Regions from separate parts of the Micromonospora sp. BRA006-A genome, predicted to be linked through region 1. Evidence: riboswitches for the same ligand, from Rfam matches in the RefSeq annotation. Region 1 holds a riboswitch; each other region holds the start of a gene.
The links. Region 1 has a riboswitch for cobalamin ahead of NMK34_RS02890 (hypothetical protein). Riboswitches for the same ligand answer to the same signal wherever they lie in the genome.
Positions count from the first base shown of each region.

Region 2: it holds a riboswitch for cobalamin, as region 1 does, so the genes downstream of both, NMK34_RS13365 (acyl-CoA thioesterase) here and NMK34_RS02890 (hypothetical protein) in region 1, are expected to answer to the same signal.
Region 3: it holds a riboswitch for cobalamin, as region 1 does, so the genes downstream of both, NMK34_RS19375 (peptidase) here and NMK34_RS02890 (hypothetical protein) in region 1, are expected to answer to the same signal.

Region 1 is NZ_JANCLW010000001.1:574,377-578,628, reverse strand. Features, by position in the region: gene NMK34_RS02895 (ATP-dependent Clp protease ATP-binding subunit) at 1-922, opposite strand, end outside; partial or broken gene NMK34_RS02890 (hypothetical protein) at 1,298-1,911, opposite strand; cobalamin riboswitch at 2,055-2,275, opposite strand; gene NMK34_RS02885 (low temperature requirement protein A) at 2,889-4,252, shown strand, end outside.
Region 2 is NZ_JANCLW010000001.1:2,972,349-2,976,600, forward strand. Features, by position in the region: gene NMK34_RS13355 (PrsW family glutamic-type intramembrane protease) at 1-436, shown strand, start outside; gene NMK34_RS13360 (LysE family translocator) at 479-1,102, opposite strand; gene NMK34_RS13365 (acyl-CoA thioesterase) at 1,106-1,618, opposite strand; cobalamin riboswitch at 1,748-1,955, opposite strand; gene NMK34_RS13370 (DM13 domain-containing protein) at 1,986-2,552, opposite strand; gene NMK34_RS13375 (response regulator transcription factor) at 2,654-3,352, shown strand; gene NMK34_RS13380 (sensor histidine kinase) at 3,361-4,252, shown strand, end outside.
Region 3 is NZ_JANCLW010000001.1:4,294,914-4,299,165, forward strand. Features, by position in the region: gene NMK34_RS19370 (hypothetical protein) at 1-416, opposite strand, end outside; gene NMK34_RS19375 (peptidase) at 452-1,495, opposite strand; cobalamin riboswitch at 1,594-1,742, opposite strand; gene NMK34_RS19380 (alkaline phosphatase PhoX) at 1,928-3,088, opposite strand; gene NMK34_RS19385 (beta-1,3-glucanase family protein) at 3,186-4,252, opposite strand, start outside.

The DNA.
Region 1 (4,252 bases):
CGACAACGGTGTGCAGTTCGTCGATGAAGAGGATCAGCCCGTCCTCGCCCGACGTCACCTCCTGGATCACGTTCTTCAGGCGCTCTTCGAACTCACCGCGGTACTTGGTGCCCGCCACCATCCCGGACAGGTCGAGTGCGACCACACGCCGGTTGGCCAGGGTTTCGGGCACCTCGTCGTTGACGATGCGCTGCGCGATGCCCTCGACGATCGCCGTCTTGCCGACGCCCGGCTCGCCGGTGAGCACCGGATTGTTCTTCGTACGCCGGGAGAGCACTTCGATCGTGTCGTCGATCTCGTCATCACGGCCGACGACCGGATCGAGCCGACCGGCCCGGGCGTCCTCGGTGAGGTCCCGCCCGTACTGGTCCAGGGTGGGGGTGCTGCTGGCCCCGCGCCCGTCGGCACCGCCCGCCGGCGGCGTGGGCCCGGTGACGGCCCCACCGAGCGCCCGCAACGCCCGGCCCGCGGTCGTCTCCGGGTTCGCGGCGATGCCGAGCAGGAGGTGTTCGGGGCCGATGTACGACGCGCCGGACCGTCGCGACTCGCGGTGCGCGTCGAGCAGGGCGCGCTTCGCCGCCGGCGCGAGCGGAGGCGTGTCCTCGCGTGGCCTGCCCTTGGGGACGGCCGACTCTATCTGGCGGGCCAGGTCGTCGGGGTCGGCGCCGCTCGCGCCGAGCATCCGGCGGGTGGGGTCCGCCTGGGCTGCGGCCCACAGCAGGTGCTCGACATTGAGGTACGGGCTGCCCCACTCCGTAGCCTGCTCGGCTGCCCGTTGCAGGAGTTGCCGCGACTCGGTGGAGAGCAGCCGGGACAGGTCGACCCGCTCCACCGGACGTCCCGCGAACGGATCTCCCCCGAAGAACCGACTGATCAAGTCGTCCAAGGAGCCGCCGGGGATGCGGAACGCGTCGAGCGACATCTCATACCCTTTCTGCCGGTGGGGTGGGCCCTCGGCACAGGCCCACCTGAACGCTACGCACCTTTCGCCCACAGAGTTGGCCTTTGTGGGTTTATGGGGAGGCCAGGGTTTGTACTCGCTGCGGGTGCAGGGCAGCCACTGAGGGTGGTTGTCGCGGAGGTCGCACCGGAGCGTCCCAGGCGCTGGGCCCCGTCGGCGCCTGCGGCCTGCCCACCATCAGATCGGCGCCTTGACCGGCAGGCCGGGAGGCGCGGGACCCCGGTACCCGCGGACCCTGCGGTCTGCCCTCACGAGCGCTGCGTTGTTACCGGTGGACTTGACCCAGGCGTCCGGCAGGCGTCCGAGTTTGGCCATCGGCGGGGGACCGAATTGCGCTCAGTGTTCGACAGCACCACGCTCTCCGCCGTCTTGCGCCCCAGACATCTCCGCCGAGTTCGGGCGGCGAAGACGTGATCGAAAGGCGGCGGTGTACTTGCGGTCGCGGATGAGGAACCCTCCCCGCAGCACACCGGCCACCCCGCCCCACCCTCGATGCGCCCCGATCCGGTGATGGCTGTCGATTCCCAGATCGCGGACCTCACGGTACTCGCGCAGCGCCTTGTCGGGATTCGCCGCGAAGGTGGTGTCGGAGCCGATCTCGGGGACCAGATAGTGGTAGTTGGTGTCGAACCACTTCGTCAGTTCGAGCGCCGGCTCGGCATCGACGCCCCGGGCCATCGCGAAGTAGGTGTCGAGATCGCCGAAGCCGAGGCGGGCGAACCGGTGCGGGATCGCGCCGACAGCGACGGCCGTGTCGAGCACTGGTCGTAGTAGGAGAACGTGTTCGACGGGATCGCATCCAGGCGCGCGTCGCGCAGCGTCCGCCAGACCTCCTCCCGTAGTGCGGCAGCGGTCGCCGCCAACTTCTCGGCGTCGATCCGGCCCGCCCAGTAGGCCTCGACCGCCTTCTTCAACTCGCGGTGCGCGCCGATGTGGGGGTAGCCGAGCACTGTGCTCTGCCCGAATGAGGTTGTCACTGTGGTCCTTCCCTCGAGGTGCCTGGCGGCCACGGGGGAAGGGGAAGGCGGGGGACGGCTGTCGCGTACCGGCTTTCCGCCCTGGCCCTCCCGAGAGGCCGCCGACGGCGCGCACCGGCGGTACGCGCAGTGCGGGCAGGTCTTCGGACTCGCGGGCACGACCGGATCCACCCGGTCACCTACTGGCCGTCGCTTCCCAGACCTCGCGGTCCAGTGCTTCGTTGACGGCTGTCGTTCCCACTCACCGCTGCGGGGCAGTCCCGGATTCGCACCGGGTTCCCTCTTACGGCGCCCCACTCGCGCGGCGGGGGGGCGCACCAGCGCCGTTGTCCATCGTATGGGGCGGTGGGCCGACGTGGTCGGTGTGTCCGCCCTGCGGGACAGCAAGCCGTCGCGGCAGCGGAGTGCTTGCGTGCGACGAGAGGGTGACGAGGGGCTAGAAGATGGGCCGGGTCGCGGTAGTCGTGGTCGGCGGATGCGCGCCGCCGAACCCGGTCTGAACCGCCCCGGGTGGAATGGTCGGTGCCGCCGACGAGGTAGTCGCCTCTCTCCGGCGCCGACGGCTGGCCCTGGCCCCTACCGGCGCGGCGCGGAACGCACGGACCGAGGGCTCTGCACCTGCCCGGCCGCTGGTCCGGCAGGTCGGCCAGCCGGACGGGCACCTGCCTTCGCCGTAGCGCTTGTCGTACTGGGCCACCGCGCGAGCGCGGGGGCAGACGAGGCCGTACCGGCTGGCCGTACGGGATGAATCACCACGAGGGCACCTGCCTCTGCCCCGGGGGGAGTGCGGCCAGGCGTCGGCGGCGCCGTGAGTCATCGCCCCCGCCGCACGTGGCGTGGGCGATGTCGGCATCGGCGATCGCGGACCGGCCGGGCTCGTTCCACGCCGAGGTCGTCGCACGGTCGCGGATTCACCTGTCGGCGGCATGAGAGGTTGCAACAGTGGTCGGGTGACCAGCGGAGAGGATGAGGTGGCCGGAGCCGGGCTGGGCGTCCGGCGAACCCTGGTCGCGACGCACGGCGGGGTGACGCGAGCCGAGCTCTTCCTCGATCTCGTGTTTGTCTTCGCCTTCATGAACGTCGCCGGCCTCATGGCCGCGCGGTCGGCCTTCGACGCGCTGGTCCAAGGCGGGCTCGTGCTCCTGCTGCTGTGGCGCAGTTGGGCCGGGTACGCCTGGGTCGGAAACCTGGTCCGGCTCGACCGCGGGATCCTGCCAATCGTCATGTTCATGGTTGCGACCGCGCTCCTGCTGGTCGCCGTCGCGATTCCGGATGTGTTCGTCGACCGGCGCGCCGAGCTCTCCGCACCTCTCGTCTTCGTCGTCGGCTTTCTGAGCATCCGAGCCGTGTCGCTGTTGATCATCATGCGGAGCCGGCGACGCTCGACGCAGCAGTCGATCGCACCCGCCCGGCAGGCCTGGCTACCCCTGGCCGCCAGCGCCGTCCTGCTGCTGTGCGGGGCGCTGCTGCCCAGCCACCTCGCACCCGGACGCAGCGCCGGGCTGCTGCAGATCCTGCTCTTCGCGGTGGCGACCGCCGTCGACTACGTCGGGCTGCGCGCTCCAGGCACCGGCAGTTGGCAGCTCAGGTCGGTGCGGCACTGGGCAGAGCGGCACAACCTGATCATGCTGATCGCCTTGGGCGAGACGATCATCTCGATCGGCACGAGCCGGGGGTTCGCCGGCACACCCGCGATCACCTGGTCCGTGCTCGCCGGCTCCGGGCTCGCGCTCCTCGTCGTGGCGTTCCTCTGGTGGGCGTACTTCGACATCGCGGCGCTCGACGCGGAACAGACGCTGGAGTCCGTCCCCCACCACGCCCGGTCCCGGCTGGCCCGCGACGCGTACACCCTCCTGCACCTGCCGATGATCGCCGGGCTCATCCTGGTGGCGTTCGGGCTCAAGCACGCGCTGGGCGCCACCGAGATCGACACCGCAAAGAAGTGGGACGCCCCGGCTCTGTTCAGTCTCTACGGCGGGGTCGTCCTGTACCTGCTCGGGTTGGTGGCGTTCGAGTGGCGCATGGTCCGGCGAATCGGCCGGGGTCCGCTACTCGGCATCGTCCTGGTCGCGCTGCTGGCGCCGGTGGCCCGCACGGTGGAGGCCGTGGCATCGCTCGGGATCCTCGCCGGGGCCCTGGTCTGCGTGGTGCTCGCGCATGTGACGGTGCTCCGGAAGCGTCACCGCGGCCTGCACCGGGTGGTCGCCGTGACGGCCGGGCGCGAGGTCGAGGCCACCCCGGAAGACCTGTTCCTGGACCTCGTGTTCGTGTACGCGTTCATCCAGGTCACTGTCCTCATGACCCGGCACCCGGG
Region 2 (4,252 bases), 2.4 Mb from region 1:
CTCCCCGGCGCAGGGCCTGGTGATCGGCGTGGCCTCCGGCGCCGGGTTCGCCGCGCTGGAGACCATGGGGTACGCGTTCGCCGCCTTCGTCGGGTCGGAGGGCAACCTCGGCGCGGTCGAGCGGACGCTGCTGGTACGCGGTCTCACCGCGCCCGCCGCGCACCTGGCCTGGACCGGGCTGACCGCCGCCGCGTTGTTCGCGTTCGCCGCCGCGCCCGGTGGCCGGAAGCTGGCGGCGTTCCTGCTCACCTTCGCCGCCGCCGTCACGCTGCACACCTGCTGGGACACGTTCGGCACCCAGCCCGCGTACGTGTTCATCGGCGCCGTGTCGCTGGGCTGGGTGCTGTTGCGCCTGCACCTGGACCGCGAGCGGCCGGCCCCGTCCGGGGCGCCGGTGGTGCCGGCATCCCGGGAGACGGCAGCGCACGCCGGCTGAGCCGGGCGGCCGGCCGTCCGGCGCCGCGCCGTCCGGTGCGTCTCAGCCGGCGGCCAGCCGGACGCCGAGCGCGACGAAGGCGACAGCGCAGAGCCGGTCGACGCGCCGCGACCAGCGGCTGTCGCCCCACCGCCTGGCGAACCGCCCGGCGCCCACGCCGAGCGCCAGGTCCACGGCGAGCTGCACCGCGACGAACAGCACCCCGAGCAGCACCAGCTGCGCCGCCACCGGGCCCGCCTCGGGCCGGACGAACTGCGGCAGGAACGCCACGCTGAACAGGATCATCTTCGGGTTGAGCAGGTTCGTCAGCAGGCCGCGCCGGAAGGCCCGCCCGGCGCCGCCGTCCGGCCGGTCCGCCGGTGCGCCGGGCCGGCCGGTGCCGCGCAGCGCCCGCAGGCCCAGCACGATGAGGTACGCCGCACCGGCCCACCGGATCGCGGTGAACAGCACCGGGGACGCGGCGATCAGCGTGGCGAGCCCGGCCACCACGGCGGCGACGTGCACCGCCTCCCCGGCGGCGACCCCGAGCGCGGCCACCGCGCCCGCCCGTGCGCCGTACCGGGTGGCGTTCGCGAGCACGAACATCATGTCCGGCCCCGGGGTGAGCATGAGCACCACGATCGCGGCCAGGTAACCCGCGAGCGTGGCCGCCGACAGTCCGAGCACCGCTCAGCCCTCCCCGGCGCCGTCGAGCAGCGCCCGGCGCAGCGCCAGCCGGTGCTCGCGCCGGATCTGCGCCTCCCGGTAGCGCCGCCGGTCGCCGTCGGTCTCGGCGTGCAGCGGCGGCACCGGCCGGGGCTGCCCGTCGTCGTCGACCGCCACCATCACCAGGTGCGCGGTCGCCACGTCCACCGGCGGCACGGCGCGGTCCCACCGGTCCGCGCTGACCTTCACCGCCACCTCCATCGAGCTGCGGCCGGCCCAGGTGATCCGGGCGTCCACGTGGACCACGTCCCCGACGCGTACCGCGCGCAGGAACGCGGTCTCGTCGATGGCGGCGGTGACGGCCGGGCCGTCGGAGTGGCGGGCGGCGACCACACCGGCGACCGAGTCGATCAGGTTGAGGATGCGTCCGCCGTGGACCGTGCCCATCAGGTTGGTGTGGTGCTGGTCCATGATCTGCGACAGGGTCAGGTGCGAGGCCGACGGTGGTCGGCCGGTGAGCGTGATGGTGTCGGGCACTGTGCGGTTCCGTCCTCGCAGAAGCGGACCGCCGACCGGCCGGGGTGTGCACGTCGAGGACACGCCGACGGCCTGCGTACGACGTGTCACCCGCCCGACCCACCCGCGAGGTCGACGGCGGCGCGCACCGGTGGTACGCGCGACGCGGGCAGGTCTTCGGACTCGCGGGCGTGACACGAGGTCGCCTACCGGCCGTCGCTTCCCAGGCCGTGGCCCAGTGCTGTTGACGGCTGTCGTTCCCACTCACCGCTGCGGGGCAGTCCCGGATTCCCACCGGGTTCCCTCTTACGACACCCGGCCGTCGCCGACCAGGTGAACCAGCGCTTCCCGCAGCGTAGCCCAGCGTCCGAGGGCGGCGGCACAGGCGTCAGGCCGGCGCCGATCCCGTCACAGCGGCCAGCGGCGCCGCGCCGAACGACACCGCGAACCGCTTGCACCAGATCGACACGCTGCGCAGACCGTCCAGGTCCACCGACGCCGGGATGTCGTACGCCTGGTCGCCGATGTTGCCCTTGAGCCGGCCCAGCTCGACCCAGCGTCCGTCGTCGAACACCTGCCAGCCGGCCCGGCCGGTCAGCACCTTCCGGTCGGTGAGCCACACCCGCAGATCGGGCCCGTCGGAGGTGTCCAGTCCGCGCAGGAGCAGCTGACGGCGGCCGTCGGCGAGGCGGACGAGCTGCGCCCGGCCGGACGTGTCGTGCTCGTGGGTGACGAAGTCCCCGGCGGCGAGCACCACGTCGGCGGGCGCCGCGCCGGTCGGCGACGAGCCGGTCGTGCCGGCCGGCGCCGGTGAGGGCTCCGCCACAGTGGGCAGCGTCTCGCGTACCTCGCGGTCGGTCACCAGCCGCCACGGCTGGAACAGGTACAGGCTCACCCCGAGACCGGTGACGGTCACCACGGCGAGCACCGACAACACCACACGTCTTCTGCCCATGCCCCGACGGTAGGCGCGGACCCGGCGGAAAGATCTTTCCGTCCGCTTACGGCTCGACCGCGGGCCGCCGCGCCGGGACGCCGATGGGTAGCGTCTGCCGCATGGGGCGCTACGTGCTCGTCGTCGACGACGACCGGACGGTGAGCGACGTCGTCCGGCGCTATCTGGAGCAGGACGGCTGCCGGGTCCGGCTGTCCTTCGACGGGCCGGCCGCGCTCGCCGCGGCCGAGGAGGAGCCGCCCGACCTGGTGGTCCTCGACCTGATGATGCCGGGCCTCGACGGCATAGAGGTGTGCCGGCGGCTGCGGCGCCGGCTGCCCGGCCTGCCCGTCGTCATGCTCACCGCGCTCGGGGACGAGGCCGACCGGGTCGCCGGGCTGGAGGTCGGCGCGGACGACTACGTGACCAAGCCGTTCTCGCCGCGCGAACTGGTGCTGCGCATCAGGTCGGTGCTCCGGCGCGCGGCCCCGCAGGACCGGGGACCGGCAGGGGTGCTGCGCGACGGCGACCTCACCGCGGACACCGGCCGGCGCGTCGCCGAGCGCGGCGGGCAGCAGCTGTCGCTGACCGTACGGGAGTTCGACCTGCTCGCGTTCCTGCTGGCGAACCCGGGACGCGCCTGGTCGCGGGCCGAGCTGCTGGACCGCGTGTGGGGCTGGCGGTTCGGCGACCAGTCCACTGTCACCGTCCACGTCCGGCGGCTGCGGGAGAAGATCGAGGACCACCCGGCGCAGCCGCGCCGCATCGTCACCGTGTGGGGCGTCGGTTACCGGTACGAACCGTCGGAGGCGTCCCGGTGAAGGAACTGATGGTCATCGGGCTCTACGCCCTGCTCGCCGGCGCTGCCGTCGGCGCGCTCGGCGTCGGCGCGCTGCGGCTGGTGCGCCACCGGTCGATCCTCGCGCACATCGCGGTGCTGCTCGCGGTCACCATCGCCTCGGTGACGGCCGGCGTCACCGCCGTCGCCCAGGCCATGTTCCTGTCCGCGCACGACCTCCAGGTGGTCCTCGTCACGGTCGCGGCGTCCGCGGCGCTCAGCCTGGCCGTCGGGGTGGCGTTCGCCCGCCGCCTCGCCCAGGCGGCGGTCTGGGCCGACCAGGCCCGGCAGCGGGAACGGCAGCTGGAGGCCGGCCGCCGCGAGCTTGTCGCATGGGTCTCCCACGATCTGCGTACGCCGCTGGCCGGGCTGCGGGCGATGGCGGAGGCGCTGGAGGACCGGGTGGTCGACGAGCCGGCGGCGGTGGCCGAGTACCACCGCCGGATCCGGGTCGAGACGGACCGGATGACGCGCCTGGTCGACGACCTGTTCGAGCTGTCCCGGATCACCGCCGGAGCGCTGCGGCCCGCGCTGTCCCCGGTGCCGCTCGGCGACGTGGTCTCCGACGCGATCGCCGCCACCGCGCCGCTGGCCGCCGACCGGCGGGTCCGGGTGCTCGCCCCGGAGACCGGCTGGCCGACCGTCCGGGCCGCCGAGGCCGAACTCGCCCGCGTCGTGACGAACCTGCTTGTCAACTCGGTGCGGTACACGCCACCGGACGGCACGGTCCGCATCGACGCCGGGCGGGACGACGCCGACGCGTGGCTCGCCGTCTCCGACACCTGCGGCGGCATCCCCGAGGCGGACCTGCCCCGGGTGTTCGACGTGGCGTTCCGGGGCACCCGGGCCCGTACCCCCGCACCGGCCGGCGCCGACGAGGCGG
Region 3 (4,252 bases), 3.7 Mb from region 1:
TTGTAGCCGGTCGCCCCAGACGTACTGTAGGACCAGGCACCGCCGCTGGACGCATGCCAGTACGACCAGTACGCCGTGGCCGGCGGGGTGTTGACGCACGGCTCGGTCGCGGCGGTGGGCTTGCCGTTGATCCGGCAGACGAAGGCCAGGCCCCAACGGGCGGTGCCGGTGACGGTGAAGCCGGCGGCCTGGAGCGCGGCCAGGCCGGTGGCCGGATCGCCCGGCGCACACGCGACCTGGACGCCACCGCCGAGCGCGGCGAAGTCGACGACCACAGTGACTCCCGAGGTGCCGGCGCAGGCGGCGGCGTGCGCCGCCCGGGGCGCGGGTTCGACTGCGGTCAGCGCGACGCCGGCCACGACGGCGGCCAGCAGGCCGGCCAGCCAGGTGCGGGCGGTGGAACGGTGACGGAACACGGGTCCTCCTGTGATCGGGTGAGCGGCGAAGGGGTTCACGGGCAGGCGAGCGCCGGTGCGCCGGGGTCGGCGCCGGCGGCGGACAGACGGGCGTACCCGATCCCGGTGAGACCGAGGACGGCCTGGGCGGTGGCCCGGGGCGCGGTGGCCGGGTCGAACCCGCCACCGTCGAAGTCGACAGCGCCCCGGTCGGCGGGCGTCCCGGCGCAGCCGACCTGGAGTCCGGCGAGGAATGCCCGGGCCCGCGCCCAGGCCGGCAGCCGGTGACCGTCGCGCAGGGCCTGCGCGGCGAGACCGGTGCTGTTGGCGTTCGGTGTGCCGGCCGCGTTGGTGAAGCCGCCGTCGGCACGCTGAACGGACACCAGCCAGCGCAGCCCGGCGGCGGCGTCGGCCGGACGGTCCGCGGCGCGCAGGGCCTGCGTCGCGAGAGCGGTGGCGTCCACGTCGGACGTGCAGGCCGGTTGCGCGGGCAGCAGCGGGTAGCCGCCGTCCGGGCACCGGGTGCCGGCCAGCCAGGCGGCCGCCGCCGGTGGCGCCCCGGCCGCGGTACGGTCCAGCGCCAGCAACGCGAACGACTGGCTGAACGCGTTGCTGTAGTCGCCGTACGCGGACCGGTCGCTGAACCGGCCGGCCGGCGTCTGGAGCGAACGCAGCCGGGCGATCAGGTCCACCCCGCCGACGTCGGCCGGGTCGCCGCCGCGCACCTGCACGGCGAGGGCGAGCTTGGCGGTCGCGCCCGCGTACGCCTCGGAGACACCGTCGCCGAGGTAGCCGTCGCGGATGTCGGGCCGGGTGACCCAGGCCAGCGCGTCGGCGCCGTGGTCGTCGGCCACGCCGCCGGCGGCGAAGGCGAACACGGCGTCGAGGGTCAGCCCCTGGTCGGGGTAGGCGACCCCGTCGAAGACCGCCTCGAAGCGTTCGCCGTCGACGAGTTGCCGGGCGAGCCAGCCGCCGGCGGCCTCCGGGCGGGTGAGGGCGGCGCGCTCGGGGGCGGCGACGGCGGGTGTGGTGAGGGTGAGGGCGGCGAGTACGCCGCAGAGGAGCGCGAGCAGGCGGTGCCGGCTTCGGCGGACGACCATCGGAAGCGCCTTTCCGGCCCGGCGGTCGTCGAAAGCCCGGACGACCGAGGCAACGCCGCGTCGACCGGGACTCCGACCCGTGGGCCACGACGGGTGGGGAGCGGATACACGCGTACGACGGGTATTCGGGCTCGCCGCCGCAGAGTCTCTCTGGGCGGCCTACCGTTGCGGGCCAGCGCCGGATTTCGACCGGTCTTCCCCCGCACGTACACGCAGTGGTTGAGTTGTCGCGACAGTCTGCTGTGGCCGGAGCGCCGATGTCAATGCGCCAGGGCCCGGCCACGTGCCGTGACGGCCGGCGGAGTCGCCGTTTCACATCCCGGCGCCGAGACGTCGTCCCGGCGCGTCCGGGTAGGCGCGCCGGCGAAGGACGCCCGGTGGAGACCGGGCGTCCTTCGCCGTGGGGTCACTGTCAGCAGGGCCGGCAGTCGGTCATCGGCGGAACGGCCCGGTGACGCAGTAGGTGATGCCGCCGGACGACGAGCCGGTCGTGCCGCGTTGCGACGAGAAGTACAGCCGGTCCCCCGCCGGGGTGAACGCCGGGCCGGTGATCTCCGAACCGCTCTGTCCGGTGATCCGCAGGAAGACGGAGATCTTGTCGTCCGGCGTGATCATGCAGATCTCCATGTTCCCGCCGTCCTCGGCGACGTACAGGTCACCTGCCGTGGATCCGGTGATGTTGTCGACCCCGGTGAGCGGAGGGGCGCCCGGACCGACCAGGTTGTCGTCGTAGGCGAGCTCGTACGTGCCGGCGGCCAGGTTGACCTGCCAGACGCGGTTGTCGCCCTTCGTGGTGAACCAGACGGTGTCATCCGCGTAGTGACAGCCCTCGCCGCCGTTGAACGTCTTCGCGCCGGACACCTGCTGCCGGGTCGGGGTGGGCGAGCCGTCCGGATCGGGCACCGTGGCCCAGGTGAACGTGCCGGAGGTCGCCGTACCGGCGCGGAAGACCTGGAGGGTTCCGGCGGAGAGGTCGCCCCAGGTGGCCGGCACGAACCGGTAGAACTTGCCGTCGGTCTCGTCCTCGGTCAGGTAGACGACCCGGCGGACCGGGTCGGCCGCGGCCGCCTCGTGCTTGAACCGGCCCAGCGCGGGACGCGCCACGGCGGTCCCGCCGAGGGGGTACGTCTCGAAGACCCGGCCCAGGGACACCTCCTCGCAGGAGAGCCAGGTGTTCCACGGTGTCTTCCCGCCGGCGCAGTTGTTGTTGGTGCCGGAGAGTATCCGCGACGCCCCGATCACGGCGCCGCTGGAGTCGAAGACGAGGCGCGAGGCACCGCCGCCCGCCCCGGCCGACACCTCCGAGTTCGACACGTAGATCCACCCGGTGCCGTTCGGGAACACGGCGCCACCGTCCGGAGCGTCGTGCCAGGTGTACGACGTCCCCGGCACCGTCCGACGGGACCGCGCGACGACCGAGCTGGTGAAGCCGGCCGGCAACTGGATGCCGTTGGCGTCGGCGGGCTGGAGCCCACCGTAGGGCCCCGCCGCGTTCTGCGCCGGGGCGCCGTACGCCGCCGACCACGCGGTGAACGGCAGCGCGACAGCGCCCGCACCGACGACCGTGGCCCGCAGCATTGCTCGACGATCCATGGAACCTCCTCGGTAGGTTCCCCAGATCCGACCGGGCGGAGCTTACGCACATCGATCTGCTGGATGAACGTCGATGGACGCCTCGGTGCGAGGCCGGTCAGCCCTTGCGCCACTTCTGGTTGGCCGTGCCCCCGCAGTCCCAGAGCTGGAGCCTCGCGCCGTCGCCGCCGTTCCAGTCCTTGATGTCGACGCACTTGCCGGCCTGGAGGTTGACCAGGTCTCCGGCCGCGTTCAGGGTGAACTGCTGGGCGCCGGTGCCGTTGCAGGTGTAGAGCTGCACCGCCGCCCCGTTCGCGGTGGACCCGGCGTCGACGTCCATGCACTTGTTGTTCTGGCTCTTGAGCGCCGTGCCGCTGAACGTCCACCTCTGCGCGTTGGTGTTGTTGCAGTTCCACATCTGCAACGGCGCGCGGTCGACGAAGTTGGAGCTCGGCACGTCGATGCACTTGTTGTTCCAGTTGCTGACCACTGGCACCCCGGTGGCCGGGGTGCCGCCGCCACCGCCGGTGAACGGGCTGAGGATCAGTCCGGCCGAACGGGGATCACCGTCGTGCACCAGCGACTCGAATCCGCCGACGTCGTCGAAGGCGAACGCGTACGCCCGGCCGTCGGTCATGTTGGCGTGGATCAGGCGGGCGTACTGGTTGGTGGGGTTGCTGCGGTAGAAGTCGGCGGCGTTCGTACTGGGCTGGGTGTCGATGGTGCCGAGCGTGCCGCGGTTGAGGGCGGCGCAGAGCGTACGCGAGATCGGGCCGACCACCTGGTCGTTCGGCGCGGGCAGGTCGCCGTCGCAGCCCCATACGCTGGCCGAGGAGGGCCGGTTGAAGGAGGCGACGACCTGGCCGCTGCCGTTGGTGAAGGTCATGGTGTTGCCCGAGGTGCGGCCGTAGTACCGGATGGCGGGCTGGTCGGCGAAGGGCGTCACGGTCAGGGTCTTGGTGGTGTACGCGTTCCACGCGGAGGCGATGTACGAGTCCAGGTAGGTGGTGCTGAGCAGGCCGGCCCCGGCCGCCTTGCCCGGAGCCAGGACGCGCAGCACGGTCCCGTCGGAGCGGGTGTGGACGGTGCCGGCCCAGCCCGGCTGCGCCCGGATCCCGTCGATGACCGCGTTGCGTCCGTTGGCCACCACGTCGCCGGTGCGCTTGGTGACTCCGGTGGCGCCGG